DNA from 4 places in the Serratia plymuthica genome. Region 1 is predicted to be linked to each of the others. Evidence: predicted binding sites of a transcription regulator. Region 1 holds the regulator's gene; each other region holds the start of a gene.
The links. Region 1 encodes Fur, which represses iron uptake genes when iron is present. Its sites were predicted from a motif close to ATAATAATGAGAACNACTATCAA; they were not measured.
Positions count from the first base shown of each region.

Region 2: sodA (superoxide dismutase [Mn]) is a predicted target of Fur. The motif match lies at 2,769-2,791, and genes of this name have one in related genera.
Region 3: ftnA (non-heme ferritin) is a predicted target of Fur. The motif match lies at 2,219-2,241, and genes of this name have one in related genera.
Region 4: sufA (Fe-S cluster assembly scaffold SufA) is a predicted target of Fur. The motif match lies at 1,936-1,958, and genes of this name have one in related genera.

Region 1 is NZ_CP068771.1:1,026,892-1,031,105, reverse strand. It holds gene ybfF (esterase) at 1-146, shown strand, start outside; gene ybfE (LexA regulated protein) at 403-690, shown strand; gene fldA (flavodoxin FldA) at 920-1,459, shown strand; gene fur (ferric iron uptake transcriptional regulator) at 1,782-2,228, shown strand; gene JK621_RS04845 (glycosyltransferase) at 2,435-4,214, opposite strand, start outside.
Region 2 is NZ_CP068771.1:3,457,599-3,461,812, reverse strand. It holds gene JK621_RS16140 (methyl-accepting chemotaxis protein) at 20-1,945, opposite strand; gene sodA (superoxide dismutase [Mn]) at 2,070-2,690, opposite strand; gene fdhD (formate dehydrogenase accessory sulfurtransferase FdhD) at 2,818-3,645, opposite strand; gene fdnG (formate dehydrogenase-N subunit alpha) at 3,790-4,214, shown strand, end outside.
Region 3 is NZ_CP068771.1:1,767,201-1,771,414, reverse strand. It holds gene copD (copper homeostasis membrane protein CopD) at 1-859, opposite strand, end outside; gene yobA (CopC domain-containing protein YobA) at 863-1,246, opposite strand; gene ftnA (non-heme ferritin) at 1,552-2,064, opposite strand; gene JK621_RS08390 (DNA polymerase III subunit theta) at 2,439-2,669, shown strand; gene pip (prolyl aminopeptidase) at 2,700-3,653, opposite strand; gene JK621_RS08380 (TraR/DksA C4-type zinc finger protein) at 3,813-4,214, opposite strand, start outside.
Region 4 is NZ_CP068771.1:2,004,783-2,008,996, reverse strand. It holds gene sufB (Fe-S cluster assembly protein SufB) at 3-1,499, opposite strand; gene sufA (Fe-S cluster assembly scaffold SufA) at 1,514-1,885, opposite strand; gene JK621_RS09560 (hypothetical protein) at 2,431-2,835, shown strand; gene menI (1,4-dihydroxy-2-naphthoyl-CoA hydrolase) at 2,892-3,308, opposite strand; gene ydiJ (D-2-hydroxyglutarate dehydrogenase YdiJ) at 3,305-4,214, opposite strand, start outside.

The DNA of each region.
Region 1 (4,214 bases):
ACGTTCAGGACAGCTATCGTGAAGATATCGCGCGCCAGTTCCCGCAGGCGCGCGCGCACGTGGTTGCCGGCACGGGCCACTGGGTGCACGCGGAAAAACCGGAGGCGGTACTGCGTGCCATCCACCGTTTTCTCGGCGAAGCCTGAATAAAAACCGCCCACTGGCGAAAAAACGCGCTAAAGATAACGGCTTAGCGCGTTTTCGGTTCAGTTAAACATTGTCGTTGCTCTATCTGCTGGGGTAATATGGCGCGCTATAATTTTGCCGCCCTGCTCTGCGTGTTCAGTAACGTCAGGCCGGGGGTGAATTTGGGTTAGGGTTTATTGACCCGAAGTGTGTTAACCGAACCGTCCGGAAGCGTATACGCTTTTTGATGCAAACTCCCTTGCAGTACCGCTACCTATGGCAAAAGAACAAACGGATCGCACGACGCTGGATCTGTTCGCAGATGAACGCCGTCCGGGGCGCCCGAAAACCAACCCGCTATCCCGAGATGAACAGCTTAGAATCAATAAGCGTAATCAGCTTCGACGCGATAAAGTCCGTGGCTTACGGCGCGTGGAACTGAAAATCAACGCGGATGCGGTGGACGCCCTGAACAAACTGGCGGAACAGCGTAATATCAGCCGCAGCGAGCTTATTGAGCAAATGCTGCTGGCACAACTGGCGGATGAACAGCCGGAACATTGATCTTTGCAGCCGCACATGCGGCACGGTGTTATGGATGACACCGATCAACACCGTTTTATTCCTCCCGGCATCGCATAAACGCGATAAAACCCCGGGGTAAATCTCTGGCATGATACGCACTTACCGGTAAGAGGCAGATTCTTGCCATGTCATCATTTTAATCGGTGTTATCGCGTTCAACGCTAACATCGTGCAATGCAATTAATTGAATTTAAAGGTTATACGCGATATGGCTAATGTAGGCATTTTCTTTGGCAGCGACACTGGCAATACCGAAAACATTGCCAAGATGATCCAGAAAATTCTTCAGCAGCAGTTTGGCAAAGAGGTGTCGGAAATCCGCGACATCGCCAAAAGCAGCAAAGAGGATCTGGAAGCTTTCGACATTCTGCTGTTGGGTATTCCTACCTGGTACTACGGCGAAGCCCAGTGCGATTGGGATGATTTCTTCCCGACGCTGGAAGAAATTGATTTCAACGGCAAGCTGGTTGCGCTGTTCGGTTGTGGCGATCAGGAAGACTACGCGGAATATTTCTGTGATGCGATGGGCACCATCCGCGACATCATTGAGCCACACGGCGCCGCGATTGTCGGCCACTGGCCGACCAAGGGTTACCACTTCGAAGCATCGAAAGGTCTGGCGGACGACAATTTCTTCATCGGCCTGGCGATTGACGAAGATCGTCAACCGGAATTGACCAACGAACGCGTCGCAGCCTGGGTGAAGCAGATCAGCGAAGAACTGAGCCTGGCCGATATCGTCGGCTAACCCTCAAAGGTTGAACAAAAGCCCTGCAAAGTGCATAGTGTTGCCAGCAGGGCCGTTCATCGGCAGCACGGATTTCTGCAATAGAAGCTACATGTTTGTAACTTCCCACATCGTCAAGGTAGACTGAGATATCGGTTTATCCCATCCATCAAGACGTTGCGTGTGTAACATGCAATTGTGCCATGATATCTTTGTTAACAACCGGCGGTTTCCATTTAGGGCAACCGGTTCTATAATGACACGCAATTAACTCTTTGTGCCGACCGATGCCACAGGCAAAAATGCCTCAACTTGATTAGCATAGTAACAGGACTGAATCCGCATGACTGACAACAACACCGCATTGAAGAAGGCCGGCCTAAAAGTCACGCTTCCGCGACTCAAAATCCTGGAAGTACTGCAAAATCCGGAATGCCATCACGTCAGTGCGGAAGATTTGTACAAAAAACTGATCGACATGGGCGAAGAAATTGGCCTGGCGACGGTTTACCGCGTACTGAACCAGTTTGATGATGCCGGCATTGTAACCCGTCATAATTTCGAAGGCGGCAAGTCCGTGTTCGAATTGACCCAACAGCATCACCACGATCACCTGATTTGCCTGGACTGCGGCAAAGTGATCGAATTCAGCGATGAGTCTATCGAAGTGCGTCAGCGTGATATCGCCAAGCAGCATGGTATCAAGCTCACCAACCACAGCCTGTACCTGTATGGTCACTGTGAAATCGGTGATTGCCGCGAAGACGACACCTTGCACGACAAAAAATAATGCCCTCAACCGGCATTGAGAACCGCCTTAACGGCGGTTTTTTTATGCCTCCAGGCAGGGATAAAAAAATCCCCGGACAGGCCCGGGGAAAATCACATCCGAAAGACAACAATTGCAGCGGCACTTCTCCGCGGTACTTCTCTCACTACCCACTGACACTCACTTCACCGTCAACTCACCCGCCGACACGCGGATGGGTAAACTCGTCACAATGCATATTCAAGCAACAGCAGCCGATCGAAGAAAATCGGCCAGGCATCGTCGAAAACGCCGCGAACGCGGAACCCTTGCTTCAAGTAGATTTGGCAGGCATCGCTGCTTTGCCATACGCACAGCACGATATGTTTCGCCCGGCGCTGCTGCGCGCGCTGCTTAATCAGAGCAAACAACGGGTTAAAATAGCCCTGCCCGCGAAACCGGCTCTCGATGGCCAGGCTGCAGATAAAGTAATCGTCCTCCGTGCACTGCGTTCGCACAAAACCGTCGTAGGCCTCATCCAGCGGCTTTATTTCATCGCGATATAGATAGCTCGCCTCAACGCCATATAACTCGTCGAGACTCGCCGCAGTGAAAAATCCGACAAACGCCCCGCACCGATCGTAAGCCAGGGTAATCAGGTCCAGATAGGGGTCGATATTTTGCGCCTGCTGCAGAGAGACCAAACCCATCCCGGCCGGGTTGCCGGCGGAACAATACTCCAGGTAGCTGGTGGCAAAAATCAGCTTCGCCATGCGAGTCTTGTCCGCGTCGTCCGCCTGGCACCCCGGCAGAAAATGCAACCCGCCCTGCGATAGCGGCAATACCGCATCGCCCGCGCCGACGGTTGGCCGCCAGTAATGGCCCTCATCGATCTGCCGTCGGTTATCGGCTATCAAATACTCGCCGAAAAGCCGGTTCACCCGATCCAGCGCGCGATCATGAGACAGCACCGAATAGTAATGGTAGTGATCGATATCGGACCTTATCTGCGCCGGATAGGCCATGCGCGGCACCTCATCGACGGTAAATATTTCCGCATGGCGCGCCAGGTCCATCGGTTGCTCAAGCTGCCAATCCACCTGCTCCAGCCGATCAATGCATTGCCGATAGCTGCGCAGTTCCTCCTCCCCGAGCGGCAACCTCTCATTGGTGATCACATCTTCCAACAGGCGCATGCCGCGGATACCGCAGGTCACCGCCTGCGGAACAGCGTCATAATGAACCCCATGATCCTGGCAAAAACTATCGTGGCTGAGGAAAGTCCTGCCAATGTGGCGGCTCCACAACAGATAAAACGCATCGAACAACTTTCTTTCATAGATGGGGTTTTTATCCGGCACGTCACCGGTTTGCGCCGCATGGATCCGATCCAGGCCCGCCAATATTTTGCACAGCGACCTATCGCCGCTGCGGCCAATGATCATCCCGGTTTCATCAAGAAACAAATTCAACCCGCTGACGTGGCTGACTTCGCCATCGGGCAGGAGCTGAAGGTAATCCGGCACTTCCGGCTTCAGCAGGAAAAACGTCGCCGAACGGTGCGGAAGGGTGTCGATATCCATGTACATTCCGCCCATTTCAATCAGGATCAAAAAGCGAAAGTAATCAGAAAGCGTGGCGTAATAGCGCTTATCATGGAGCACGTGGATAAAACCCAGGTTGCCGCCGACCCTTTTTTGCGCCAGTTCACTCAGCGAATGCACCTGCAACCGGTGGTTGCCGGCATCGAACTCCCCCAGCAGCCCGCCTTTCACTTCCGCCGCAGGGGTAAAATACGCCTCGTTTTTGAGTTGCCGCGCATCCCATACCCAGAGCATCCCGGTCCATTCGTCGGCGATTGTGCTGCGAACAGCCTGCTGCGCATCTCCCCATTGGGAGATAACCTCTCTGGCATCGTCTGGAATGGCGCCGCCCAGCCAAATGCGGTGCAGCAATTTTTCCTGCGCGGCCAACTGGCGCGTAGGAACGCAAAATAATGAGGAGCACTGCGCGGCATCGAATAAATGC
Region 2 (4,214 bases), 2.4 Mb from region 1:
AACCGGGCGGGGAGATGCATCAGAACGTGGTCCAGTTGTCTTGCGCTACCGCTGACTGCGTTTTAATCGCCGGGGCTTTTGGCGCGCGGGTTTTCGCCACGGCGGCGTTGGCTTGCTGCTCCGCCAGGCGGAACACCGAGACGCTTTGCAGCAGCATTTCAGCCTGCTCTTCCAGCGAGTCGGCGGCGGCGGCGGATTCCTCCACCAGTGCGGCATTCTGTTGGGTGGTGTGATCCATTTCGACAATCGCCTGGCCGATCTGGGCGATGCCGCGCGTCTGCTCGTCGGAGGCGGCGGCGATCTCCGCCATGATGTCGCGCACGTGGGTCACCGACAGGACAATTTGTTCCATGGTGCTGCCGGTATTCTCCACCAGGGTGGTGCCGGTTTGCACCCGGCTGACCGATTCGGCGATCAGCCCTTCGATCTCTTTTGCCGCCTGGGCACTGCGTTGCGCCAGATTGCGTACTTCGCTGGCCACCACCGAAAAGCCGCGCCCCTGTTCGCCGGCGCGCGCCGCTTCTACGGCGGCATTGAGCGCCAGAATATTGGTCTGGAAAGCAATACCGTTGATCAGGGTGGTAATTTCGGCGATGCGTCGCGAACTACTGGAAATATCGCGCATGGTGCTGACCACGTTCGCCACCAGCTTGCCGCCCTGTTGGGCAGTTTGCGAAGCGTCGGTAGCCAGTTGGTTGGCGTGGTGAGCATTTTCGGCGTTCTGCTTCACCGTGGCGGTCAGTTGCTCCATGCTGGCGGCGGTCTCTTCTACCGCCGCCGCCTGCTGTTCGGTGCGAGAGGACAAATCGGTGTTGCCTGCGGCAATCTCCGCCGCGGCGGTGGAGACCTGGCGGACCCCCATCTGGATTTTTTCGATCATATCGCGCAGGTTTTGGCTCATCGCCGCCACCGCATTCAGCAATTGGCCCAGCTCGTCGCGGCGGGGGCTGGTCTGCGCCTGGCGCAGATCGCCGTTGGCGATGCGTTCCGCCAGCGCCAGCGTGCTGCGCAACGGCCGGGTGATCTGCAGCGTGATGCGCCAGGCAATCAGCAACCCGGCGATAATGGCAACCAGCGTGGTGATGCCCATCTGCAGCTGCGCCGTATTAATGTCGTTATGGGTTTGCGCCAGTTCGTCCCGCATAAAGGCATTGACCAGCGTACCGACCTCCTGAGCGCTGTCGCCCAGCCGTTGGCTGATCTGCTGTTCCTGTTCGTAGGCCGGCAGGTAAGCTTCGATGCGGTTTTTGTAGTCGTCGAGCGCGCTCAACAGCGGTTGCAGCAGGGGGCGCTGGGCATCGCTGAGCCGTCGGCTGAGTGCGTTTGCCGTGCTGCGTGCGTCATCAATCGCCGTTATCAGCGGCGCTTCAGATTCGCGGTTCAGGCTGAGCAACAGGCCGCGCGCACCGTAGCGCACCAGGGTCAGCTTCTGATTCAACTGAACAAAAGCCAGTTGCAGCTCGCCATTGGTCAGTTGGCGCTCTACCTGATTCAGGCTGTCTTGCACTTCCGACATGTTCCAGCTTTGGCGTACCGCGTCTTTTGCCGCCACCGCCTTTTCGAAGGCGTTTTGCTGTTGCTGGTATTCGCCGATCAATACCATCAGCCGCTGCAGGTCTTGCCGGTTTTGGGCATCCCAGTCCAACGCCTGGCCCTGGTTGATCAACTGCACCGCGTTTTCGATATTGGCGCGGTTATTTTTCAGGTACTCCGGCCGGTAGGTCTGGCCGAACAGCGCGCGGTTATATTTGGCCTGATTGATTTCGTCATTCAGCCGGTTGCTGAAATCGATGCGGTCGGCGCGGGATTCGATGATATGCAGATATTGCGCGCCGGTACCGGCGATGATCGCCGTCAGCAGCAGCATCAGACCAAACCCGAGGCCGAGTTTTTTACCCACGGTGAGATGAACGAACTTTCCTGCCAGTGTTTGCCATGCCGCCATATTATTTTTCCTTTGCGGGCGAACGTCTATTGAACAAACCATCGGCAAAGGGCGGTCAAACTTTAGCGGATTTTGGGCAAAAAAATGCCCGCTTCACGCGGGCATCATCAGTGCCGGGGGCGAATTACTTCTTCGCAGCGAAGCGTGCTGCCGCTTCGTCCCAGTTAACCACGTTCCAGAACGCTTTGATGTAGTCTGGGCGTTTGTTCTGATATTTCAGGTAGTAAGCGTGTTCCCACACGTCCAGGCCAATGATTGGGAAGCCTGAAACGCCGGCAACGGCTTCGCCCATCAGCGGGCTGTCCTGGTTAGCGGTAGATACCACGGCCAGTTTGTCGCCTTTCAGCACCAGCCAGGCCCAACCTGAACCGAAGCGGGTCGCTGCGGCTTTCTCGAACTCTTCCTGGAATTTCTCGACGCTGCCGAAATCGCGCTCGATAGCGGCTTTCAAATCGCCACCCAGCGTGGTGCCGATTTTCAGGCCTTTCCAGAACAGGCTGTGGTTAGCGTGGCCACCGGCGTTGTTACGCATGAAAGTGCGCTTGTCGGCAGGCACTTTATCCAGATCCTGGATCAGCGCTTCAACGCTCAGCGAAGCCAGCTCAGGGTACGCTTCCAGCACGGTGTTCGCGTTGTTGACGTAAGTCTGGTGGTGTTTGGTGTGATGGATTTCCATCGTCTGCTTGTCGAAATGCGGTTCCAGTGCGTCGTAGGCGTACGGCAGGGATGGCAGTGAATAACTCATAATCATCATCTCCAGTGGGGTATGGGCGGCGCAAGGTGCGAGCACCGCGTAAGCAGTCGGATCATTATAGTTAATTAAATGATCTTGAAAATGATTATCAATGCCCTACTTAGTGTAAGGCATTAAATTAATCCACAATGCGCTGCGGGTGAGTAAACACCGTGGCGCGGCCGGGTTTGCTGAAACCGACCAGCGTCAGGTTGCTGCGCTCGGCGATTTCCACCGCCAACGAGGTGGCCGCAGAAACCACGAACAGGATCTCGACGCCGCACATCGCGGATTTTTGCACCATTTCATAGCTGGCACGGCTGGACGTTAATACCGCGCCCTGTTGCCAATCTTGCTTCGCGCGCACGCCGAGCAGCTTGTCGAGCGCTACGTGGCGGCCGACGTCTTCGCAGCCGCCCAGCAGTTCACCCTGCGGCGAAATCCAACTGGCGGCGTGGGTGCAGCCGGTGAGCTGCCCGACGTTCTGCACCTGTTTGAGCTGCCCCAGCGCGTGGTCGAGGTTGGCGAGAGAAAACGTTTGGGTGAACGGCAATGCCGGCAGTGGGCGAAAAATATCTGCTAACTGTTCGATGCCGCACACGCCGCAGCCGGTGCGGCCCGCCATGGCGCGGCGGCGCTCCTTCAGCCCGGCGAAGCGGCGGCTGGAGAGCTCTATTTGCACCTCCAGCCCGTTACAGGTTTGGTTAATCTCTATACTGTAGATATCGCGCGGTGACTCGATAATGCCTTCGGACAGCGAAAAGCCGAGGGCGAATGCCTCCAGATCTTTTGGCGTACACATCATCACCACGTGAGAGATGCCGTTATAGACCAGGGCGACCGGCACTTCTTCCGCCAGCCAGTCCGGCTGCGCGGTGGCGAGTTGCCCGCGCTGATAAACCTGGGCCTGGGTCACCCCTGTGAGCGAGGTCTCATTTATGTGCTGCTCTGGGTTTATAGTGTTCACTTAACTGGCACCTGTTTGTAACAACCCCATATACGCTGTGGTAATATTGCCGCGTAAAAACAAGATCGATTTTAGCGCTTCCCGCTTCAAGGGGGAAAGCGCCATTTGAAACAATGTGACAATCGAGAGTGAAAGGAGACCCCCATGCAGGTCAGCAGAAGGCAGTTCTTTAAGATCTGCGCTGGCGGTATGGCAGGAACGACGGTAGCCGCACTGGGCTTTGCCCCGGAAGTGGCGTTAGCGGAGACCCGGCAGTACAAACTGCTGCGCGCCCGTGAAACCCGTAATACCTGTACGTATTGTTCCGTCGGCTGTGGGCTGTTGATGTACAGCCTTGGTGATGGCGCCAAAAACGCCAAAGAAAGCATATTCCACATTGAAGGGGACCCGGATCACCCGGTAAACCGCGGCGCGCTTTGCCCGAAAGGCGCGGGGCTGGTCGACTTCATCCACAGTGCTAGCCGTCTCCAGTTTCCGGAGTATCGTGCGCCAGGTTCGGATAAATGGCAGCGCATTAGCTGGGACGATGCCTTTACCCGCATCGCCAAACTGATGAAGGAAGACCGCGA
Region 3 (4,214 bases), 740 kb from region 1:
ATAAACTGACCAGCAGCAGTACGCACGCGCCGAGCACAACCTCAATCCAGCAGGCAAGCACCAACCCACGCTGTGCCAGCCTGGGTGCGCTGCTCATCGCCGGTACGATGGCGTAACGGTTGGCCAGCGCCACCATGACCATCAGCGCCACCAGCGCGGTTTTGAACAACAACAGACGCTGGTATGGCGAAGCCACGTCCAGCGGCCAGTTGCCGAGAATAATCAAACTGTTAATTACGCCGGTCAATATCACCAACGCCACCGCCAGGTGCCCCCAGCGTGAGAAACGTATCAAGGTGCTCACCGCGTCGCTGCGCCATTGCGGCTGGGCAAGATAGCGCAGACAGAGCAACAGCGGCAGCAAGCTGCCGAACCAGTAACCGGCGGCCAACAGGTGCAGTGCATGGTTAAAACGGTGCAGCACGCCGAGTGCACCCCCATGCATCGCCGCATGGCCGATAAACGCCATGCTGACCAGCAACAACGTGGAAAGCAGCGCCAAAAGCCGTACACGGCGCCGATCCGGCAGCCACAGGCTTAACAACGCCAGCAGCGACATGCCCAAATGCCAGCGCCAGATCTCGCCGAAGGTGGTGCCCAGTACCGCCCACCAAACCTCGGGTTGCCAGGTATCGGCCCAGCCATCCCCCATCTGCCCGGCTTGAATAGCCAGCAGCGCCACGGCAGAAAGCCCGGCAAGCCAGGTGCTGGAGACCAGCAGAGGACGCACGTCACGAGAGAGATACGGGGAAAGGCGCTGCGGCGACAATAAGGCGGTGAACAGGCTGGTGCCAAACATCAGCATCACCGCCGCAAAGTGCACAAAGCGACACAGAACAAACAGGGCCGCCAGACTCATAGCTTAGTTGACGGTGAAACTGTACTGGCCTTTGGTTTTATGACCGTCGACCGAAACCACATGCCAGCTGACGTTATATTTACCGGCAGCCAGATCGTCTTCGATAGGCAAATTGATCTGGGTGCTGTTGTTCGCGTCGAGCTGCAATTTACCGGTTTTCACTTTGGCGTCGTTCGGGCCGGTGATTTTCACGCCGCTGAAGTTAGGCTCAATACCTTCGGAGAAATTGAGCGTCAGCACCTTCGGTGCCGGGCTGACGATGGCATCTTCCGCCGGCGTCTGCACTTTTAAATGGGCATGCGCCAGCGCCTGCTGTGAAGACAGCCCGACAAACAGCACGAAAATGGTAGAAAGCAGGCGATACGAAGAGCGAATTTTACCGATCACAGTGATATCCCTTAAAGCAATAATCGAGGGTGATAAGGGTTAAGGCCGGCAGCCGTAACCCACCGCAGATGATTGCGCCACGGGTAAACAGAAGGAGCGGGAATAACGGCTAACCCGCTGTTTTGACTCTCTACCCTCCCTGTAGCGTATCGTATTAAATGATAACGAGACTCGATCCGTAAGTCGAGCAGAACGCTGGCATTCTGCGATCTGGCAGCACGTATCGCTGTAAAACCACGTTAAATCCAGGGCAAAAAAAAAGCGCGCCAGGCAAAGCCCGACACGCGGTTTTTCAGCGAGGGTTATCAGCCCTGGCCGTTTTCACCGGCTGCACCCATTTTCTTCAGATCTTTATCGATGAAGAACAGAGCCTTGCCGCTGTTGCCCACCAGCGCCAGTTTATCCAGCACGGATTTGAACAGTTTCTCTTCTTCGTGCTGCTCAGCGACATACCACTGCAGGAAGTTGAAGGTAGAGTAGTCATGAGCGGTCATTGCCGCGTGCGCCAGTTCGTTGATCTGGCGAGTAATCAGTTGCTCATGTTCGTAAGTCTGTTGGAACACGTCCGCCAGGGATTCGAACTCAACCGGCGGCGCGGCGATGCTGCCCAGCAGCGGCAGGGAGCCGGTATCGCTCAGATAATCGAACAGACGTTGCATGTGCTGCATCTCTTCCTGAGAATGCTCTTTAAGAAATGCGGCCGCGCCCTCAAAGCCTTTATCGCTGCACCATGCACTCATTTGCAGGTACATGTTGGCGGAATAAAATTCCAGATTCAGTTGCTCATTCAGCTTTTTGGTCATTTCTTGCGTCAGCATAATTATCCCTTTTATTTTGCAGGTATCGATTTAATTTTTCCGTATTATGCCTCGGTAAGAACAAAATAAAAACACCTGATTTAAATTACGCTAAGTTTTATTTTTAAAAACATAAAAATCAACTAGTTATATTAAAACTCAATTATTCACTCAAATTATTATGATAACTATTTTCATCTGTATATTTAACCAAAAAGCGAATCATTCTTATTTAATAAAATAAATAGATTGCATTGCCTTCATCATAATAAATAATCGCTGATGGCCAACGTTATTCCCCCCGCCCTGCTCTCCTTGCGCTTCAGGCTTGCCAAGCGCCGCCGGGTGCATTACCTTCTGCGCTGATCCAATGCGGTGACAGTAAGGAGAATACGGTGGGTTACAATCTGGCAGAGCTTTCCAAAGAAGAGATGGACAAAGTGAACGTTGATCTCGCGGCTTCCGGCGTGGCGTTTAAAGAACGCTATAACATGCCGGTGATCCCAGAAATGGTTGAGCGCGAGCAGCCGGCGCACCTGCGCGATTATTTCCGCGAACGCGTGGCGTTCTATCGCGTCGAATCACACAAGTATTCGCGCCTGCCGTACGAGCCGAAATCCAGGTAAAAAAAACCCGCCGTTATGGCGGGTTTTGCGTTATTTTGCGGCAAACCTGTCGGTAGCCAGCATCAACTGATGCAGGATACCCGGTTCATCGAAGGAGTGTCCGGCCCCCTCGACGATATGCAACTCCGCCTCCGGCCAGACCTTCGCCAAATCCCAGGCATTTTGCACCTGACAAGCCATGTCGTAACGGCCATGGATGATCACCGCCGGGATATGGCGAATCAACGAAACGTTGCGCAGCAACTGGTCATCGCTGTCCAGGAAGCCCTGATGGGTAAAGTAGTGGTTTTCGATGCGGGCGAACGCCAGCGCAAAGTCATCCTCACCAAAGGAGGCGGACTCGGTGCTTGGCAACAGCGTTACCGTCTCCCCTTCCCACACGCTCCACAGCTTCGCCGCTTCGAGCTGCACTTGCAGATCCTTTGAGGTCAAACGCTGGCGGTAGGCCGCGATCACGTCCTTGCGCTCTTCTTCTGAAAGAATCGACAGCACGCGTTCCCATTTCTCCGGGAAGAAGCGTGAAGCACCATCCTGGTAATACCAGCTCAGCTCCTGCTTGCGCAGCGTGAAAATACCCCGCAACACCAGTTCGCTAACGCGCTGCGGATGGGTTTGCGCATAGGCCAGCGCCAGCGTCGATCCCCATGAGCCGCCGAACACCAGCCATTGATCCACACCGGCCATTTCGCGCAGGCGTTCAATGTCCTGCACCAGGTGCCAGGTCGTGTTGTTGTCCAGGCTGGCGTGCGGTTTGGAGCGGCCGCAGCCGCGCTGATCGAACAGCAGCACCTTATAGCGCTGCGGATCGAACAGTTGGCGGTGATAGGAGGAAATACCGCCGCCCGGCCCGCCATGAATAAATACCGCCGGCTTACCCTTAGGGTTGCCGCTCAGTTCCCAGTAGATCCGGTGGCCATCCCCTGTGTCCAGCCAACCGCTGTCATACGCTGCTAACGGCGGGTACAAACCTCGTAATTGTTCCATGGCGCTTCCGTCTCTCTGTGGTCGTACCCTCATAAAAGCCGAAGCGGCCCATCAGGTCAACGGTAAAACCCGAAAACTCCTACAGTCTCCAACAAGTTAACGTGCGTTTGCTTAAAATGACTGCAAAATGCCCTTTGCCCCAGGCAGCCAATCTTCGCATCAGCCTCTCTTGCGCAAGTGCGGCTCACGCATTTCCTGAGCGGTTTTCGCTTCAATGCTCAGTTCCGCCGTGGGTCGCAATAGCAGACGTGCCAGGCCAATAGGTTCTCCGGTTTCCAGGCAGTAGCCATATTCGCCGTTGTAAAGCCGGGTCAGCGCCGCAGCGATCTTTGGCAGCAAGCGGCTTTCGCGATCCAACTGGCGGAACAGCAATCGCAGGTCTTCTTCACGCGCGGCTTTATCCGCTTCGTCGCCGGTCACCTCACCGCCGTCGATGTCACGTTTCAACGCCTCTATGTGCAGCAGCAGTTTTTGCTGCTCCTCCAGCAGGCGTTGGCGAAAAAACGCCTGCTGTGCCGGGTTCATATAATCAGACTCCGGCATGGCCAGGAGCTGCTGTGG
Region 4 (4,214 bases), 980 kb from region 1:
GTTTAGCCCACGCTGTGTTCCAGGCTGATGGCCAATAACTTTTGCGCCTCGACGGCGAATTCCAGCGGCAGTTCAGAGAACACGTCCTTGCAGAATCCGTTGACGATCATAGAGATGGCATTGTCTTCGCTGATACCGCGCTGCAAGCAGTAGAACAGTTGGTCATCGCCGATTTTCGAGGTGGTCGCTTCGTGTTCCAGCTGTGCGCTGTTATTGCGGGCCTCTACGTACGGGAAAGTATGGGCGCCGCTGTCCGGCCCAATCAGCATCGAGTCGCATTGGGTAAAGTTACGCGCGTTTTCCGCCCCCGGCAGGATCTTCACCAGGCCGCGGTAGGTGTTCTCGCTGTGCCCGGCGGAGATGCCTTTGGCAATGATGGTCGATCGGGTGTTTTTGCCGATGTGGATCATCTTGGTGCCGGTATCCGCCTGTTGATGGCCGCTGGTCAGCGCCACCGAGAAAAACTCGCCGATTGAGTTATCGCCCTGCAGGATCACGCTCGGGTATTTCCAGGTGATCGCCGAACCGGTTTCCGACTGGGTCCAGGACATCTTCGATCCCGCGCCTTCGCATAATGCGCGCTTGGTCACGAAGTTGAGAATGCCGCCTTTGCTGTCGCCGCCGGAGAACCAGTTTTGCACCGTTGAATATTTCACTTCGGCGTCTTTGTGCAGGATCACTTCCACTACCGCCGCATGCAGCTGATAGCTGTCGCGCACCGGGGCTGAGCAACCTTCGATGTAGCTGACGTAGCTGCCTTCATCGGCAATCAGGATGGTGCGTTCGAACTGACCGGTTTTGGCGGCGTTAATGCGGAAATAGGTCGATAGCTCCATCGGGCAGCGCACGCCTTTCGGCACGTAGACAAAAGTGCCGTCGGAGGCCACTGCGGCGTTCAGCGCGGCAAAGAAGTTATCATTGGACGGGACGACGCGGCCCAGGTACTTGCGCACCAGATCCGGATATTCCTGAATCGCCTCGCCGAACGAGCAGAAAATCACCCCGCTTTCCGCCAGTTTTTCGCGGTAGGTAGTGGAGACCGATACCGAGTCGAAGATCGCGTCTACCGCCACTTCGCTGCCTTCGCGCACCGGCACGCCGAGTTGGTTAAACGCCAGCTCAACCTCGCTGGTCAGATAGCTGTTTTCGGTTGCCGCGCCGGGTTGCTGTTCGGCACCGGGCTGGGAACCGCAGGCGTCGTCGCAGCTGCCGCAGGAGGGCGCGGAGTAATAGCTGTAATCCTGGTAGTTCAGCCGGTCATAGTTCGCTTTCAACCAATGCGGCTCTTCCATTTGCAGCCAGGCACGGTAAGCCTCCAGGCGGAATTCCAGCATCCACTCAGGTTCGTTGCGCTTGGCCGAGATGGCGCGCACCACGTCTTCGTTGATGCCCGTCGCCAATTCATCGGTATCCAACTGGGTGAAAAAGCCTTCTTTGTAGCGACCTTCGCTGACCCAAGCCTGCACTTCATTAGGCATTTCTATATTGCTTCGTGTCATGTTGATTGCATCGCTCAAACGCCAAAGCTCTCGCCGCACCCGCAGGCATGCTGAGCTTTAGGGTTATTGAATTTGAATATTTGATTCAGCCCTTCACGGACAAAATCTACCGTGGTGCCATCGATGAACGGCATGGCTTTCAGCGGCACATACAGTTTTGCGCCATCGCGCTCGAACAGCAGGTCGTCTTCTGCCGGGGCACGGGTGAGATCCAGCACATAGGCAAACCCGGCGCAGCCTGATTGCTTCACCCCGAGTTGCAGCCCCTTCACTTGCGGATCCTGCTGCATCAATTTAGTAATTTGTCGTACGGCGTCGTCACTGAGCAAAATGCCTTGCCAGACATTTTCGTCCAGAGAAAAGGTGCCGACATTTTCCGTTTGCATATGGCCTACCTCACACTCGTGTTTTACCGCAGCCAATCTGGGTTTCTTATATGTTAGTGATAACAATTATCACTTCAACCGTTTGTTTTGCGGGGGTATCCGCCAAAAGCCCATTTTTATGCTGCCTCAATAGGGAACAGTCTGAGCGCCTGACACAGTCCGGTGGAGACGCGTTCATTTTATCCTTATGAATTTGCTGTACATCCTGTATCACCGCCCCGCCCAACCGCTGGCCCGTCCTCTTTGCAGCACCGGCTTTTATTGTCGATCTAAACATTCATAGAAAATACCTATTTCAACATTTTGTCTGTCTCAAAAATGCGTTTATTGACAATTCGCGGTGTTTTCCGTTGTTTGCGCCGCCCTCCCGCAGTGGCCGAAACCGCTGGCATTGCTTAAAGTTTAGCCGCTACTGACTGATATTGGGCCGTAGCAGAACAAATGCAGCCCCGGCGGCCGATAAAAATTTCAACAGAATGATTGATCGCGAACGCATCCGTAAATATGATAATGATTATCATTTAAATTCAGGTGGCGCGGATATAATGGCTATTTCGATCGGTGCGTGGCTGTTGGGCAAAATTGATGACTATAAATTCAGCGTGCGTGATGCCACGGTAGATTTCTACATGGCGGAGGCGTCGCTCAGGCGGCCAGAGTGCAATATCAACCATCTGAAGCGCTACAATAACGTCAGCCTGAACATGGCCAATCTGTGTCTGGAAAACGGTGATGATGAAAGCTATTTGCATGCGCTGAGCAAACTGCATAACCGGCTGATCGTCGAAATCAACAATCCGCAGCGTTGCCAGCTGTTTCGGGTTCAGAGCTATCATTTTGCCCGTCATACCCTGACCTTAATCTGCCAGAAATATGCGATGGAAGGCACCTGGGAGAAGGCTAACGCCTTCCAGAAGGATTTCGTCAAGCGGGTGCCGTTCCAGCTCTAAACGCCTGCGGAACGGCAACGGAGCACCCGCAGGCAAGGCGCCTGCGGGTGGGAGGATCAGTCGATCACTGCGGTGGTCAAGCGTGAGGTGCAGCACAACCGGTCACGCGAATCGAATATCTCGATCTGCCACACCTGATGCCGCCGGCCCACGTGCAGCGCACGGCATACGCCGCGCACCTGCCCTTCAAACGCCGCCCGCAAATGGTTGGCATTGATTTCCAGCCCCACCACTTTCTGCTCCCCTTCGCTGCACAGATAGCCGGCCATCGATCCCATCGACTCCGCCAGCACCACCGATGCCCCGCCGTGCAGCAACCCGAAAGGTTGCCGGGTGCGGTGGTCCACCGGCATCGTGGCTTCAAGAAAATCGTCTTCCAGCCGGGTGAAGTGAATCCCCACATGGCTTACCATGCATCCCTCACCGGCGCGGTTTAACTGCTCCAGCGTCGTTTCTCGTTTCCACAATTTCACGCAATCATCTCCAGAAGTGCCTGTAACGGGTGGCGCACGCCGTTACCCTCAATGCGTTTGACCTGGCTGCGACAAGAATAGCCGGTCGCCAGACAACGTTGCCGCGGCAAACGTTGCAACGCCTGGTGCCATGATAGCTCATAAATCCCGAGCGAATTCTCCAGGTTCTTCACTTCATGCCCGTAGGTGCCCGCCATGCCGCAACAGCCCACGCTGACGTTTTCCAGCCTGGCCCCGAAGCGCGAGAAGATCGACGCCCAATGCTGGCCGCTGGCCGGCAGCGCCGTGGTTTCGGTACAGTGGCCAAACAGGTACCAGGCCTCGCCGGTCGCCGGTTGCTCGGCACGTTCCGCCAGCAGTTGTTGCAGCCATTCATGTACCAGTTGCACCTGGAAGTCACCGCGCGTTTCGCCGAGGATCTCGCTATATTCGTCGCGATAGCACAGCACCAGCGCCGGATCGACCCCTACCAGCGGCATCCCGAGCTTGGCCACTCGATTGAGGAAATCGGCGGTTTTGCGCGCGGTGCGGGCAAAGCGCGTCAAGAAGCCTTTGATATGCTGCGCCTTGCCGTTCGGCGAGAAGGGCAGCAGCACCGGCTGGTAACCGAGTTTTTCCACCAGCCGTACAAAGTCCGCCACCACCTTGGCGTCGTAATAGCTGGTGAAGGGATCCTGCACGATCAGCACGTGTTGCTCACGCTGTTCGGCGCTCAACGCCTCAAGTTGCTCCAGCGTCATGGTCAAGGCGCCGTGGCCGGAAAGCTGCTGACGCAGCGTCGGGCTGGAGAGCATTGGCAAATCGACCATACCGATAGCGTTGCGGCTCAGCTCACGCACCCAGGGCTGACGGAAGAAGAAGTTGAATACCTTCGGCGCTTTCGCCATCAACGGCGTATAGCTTTCA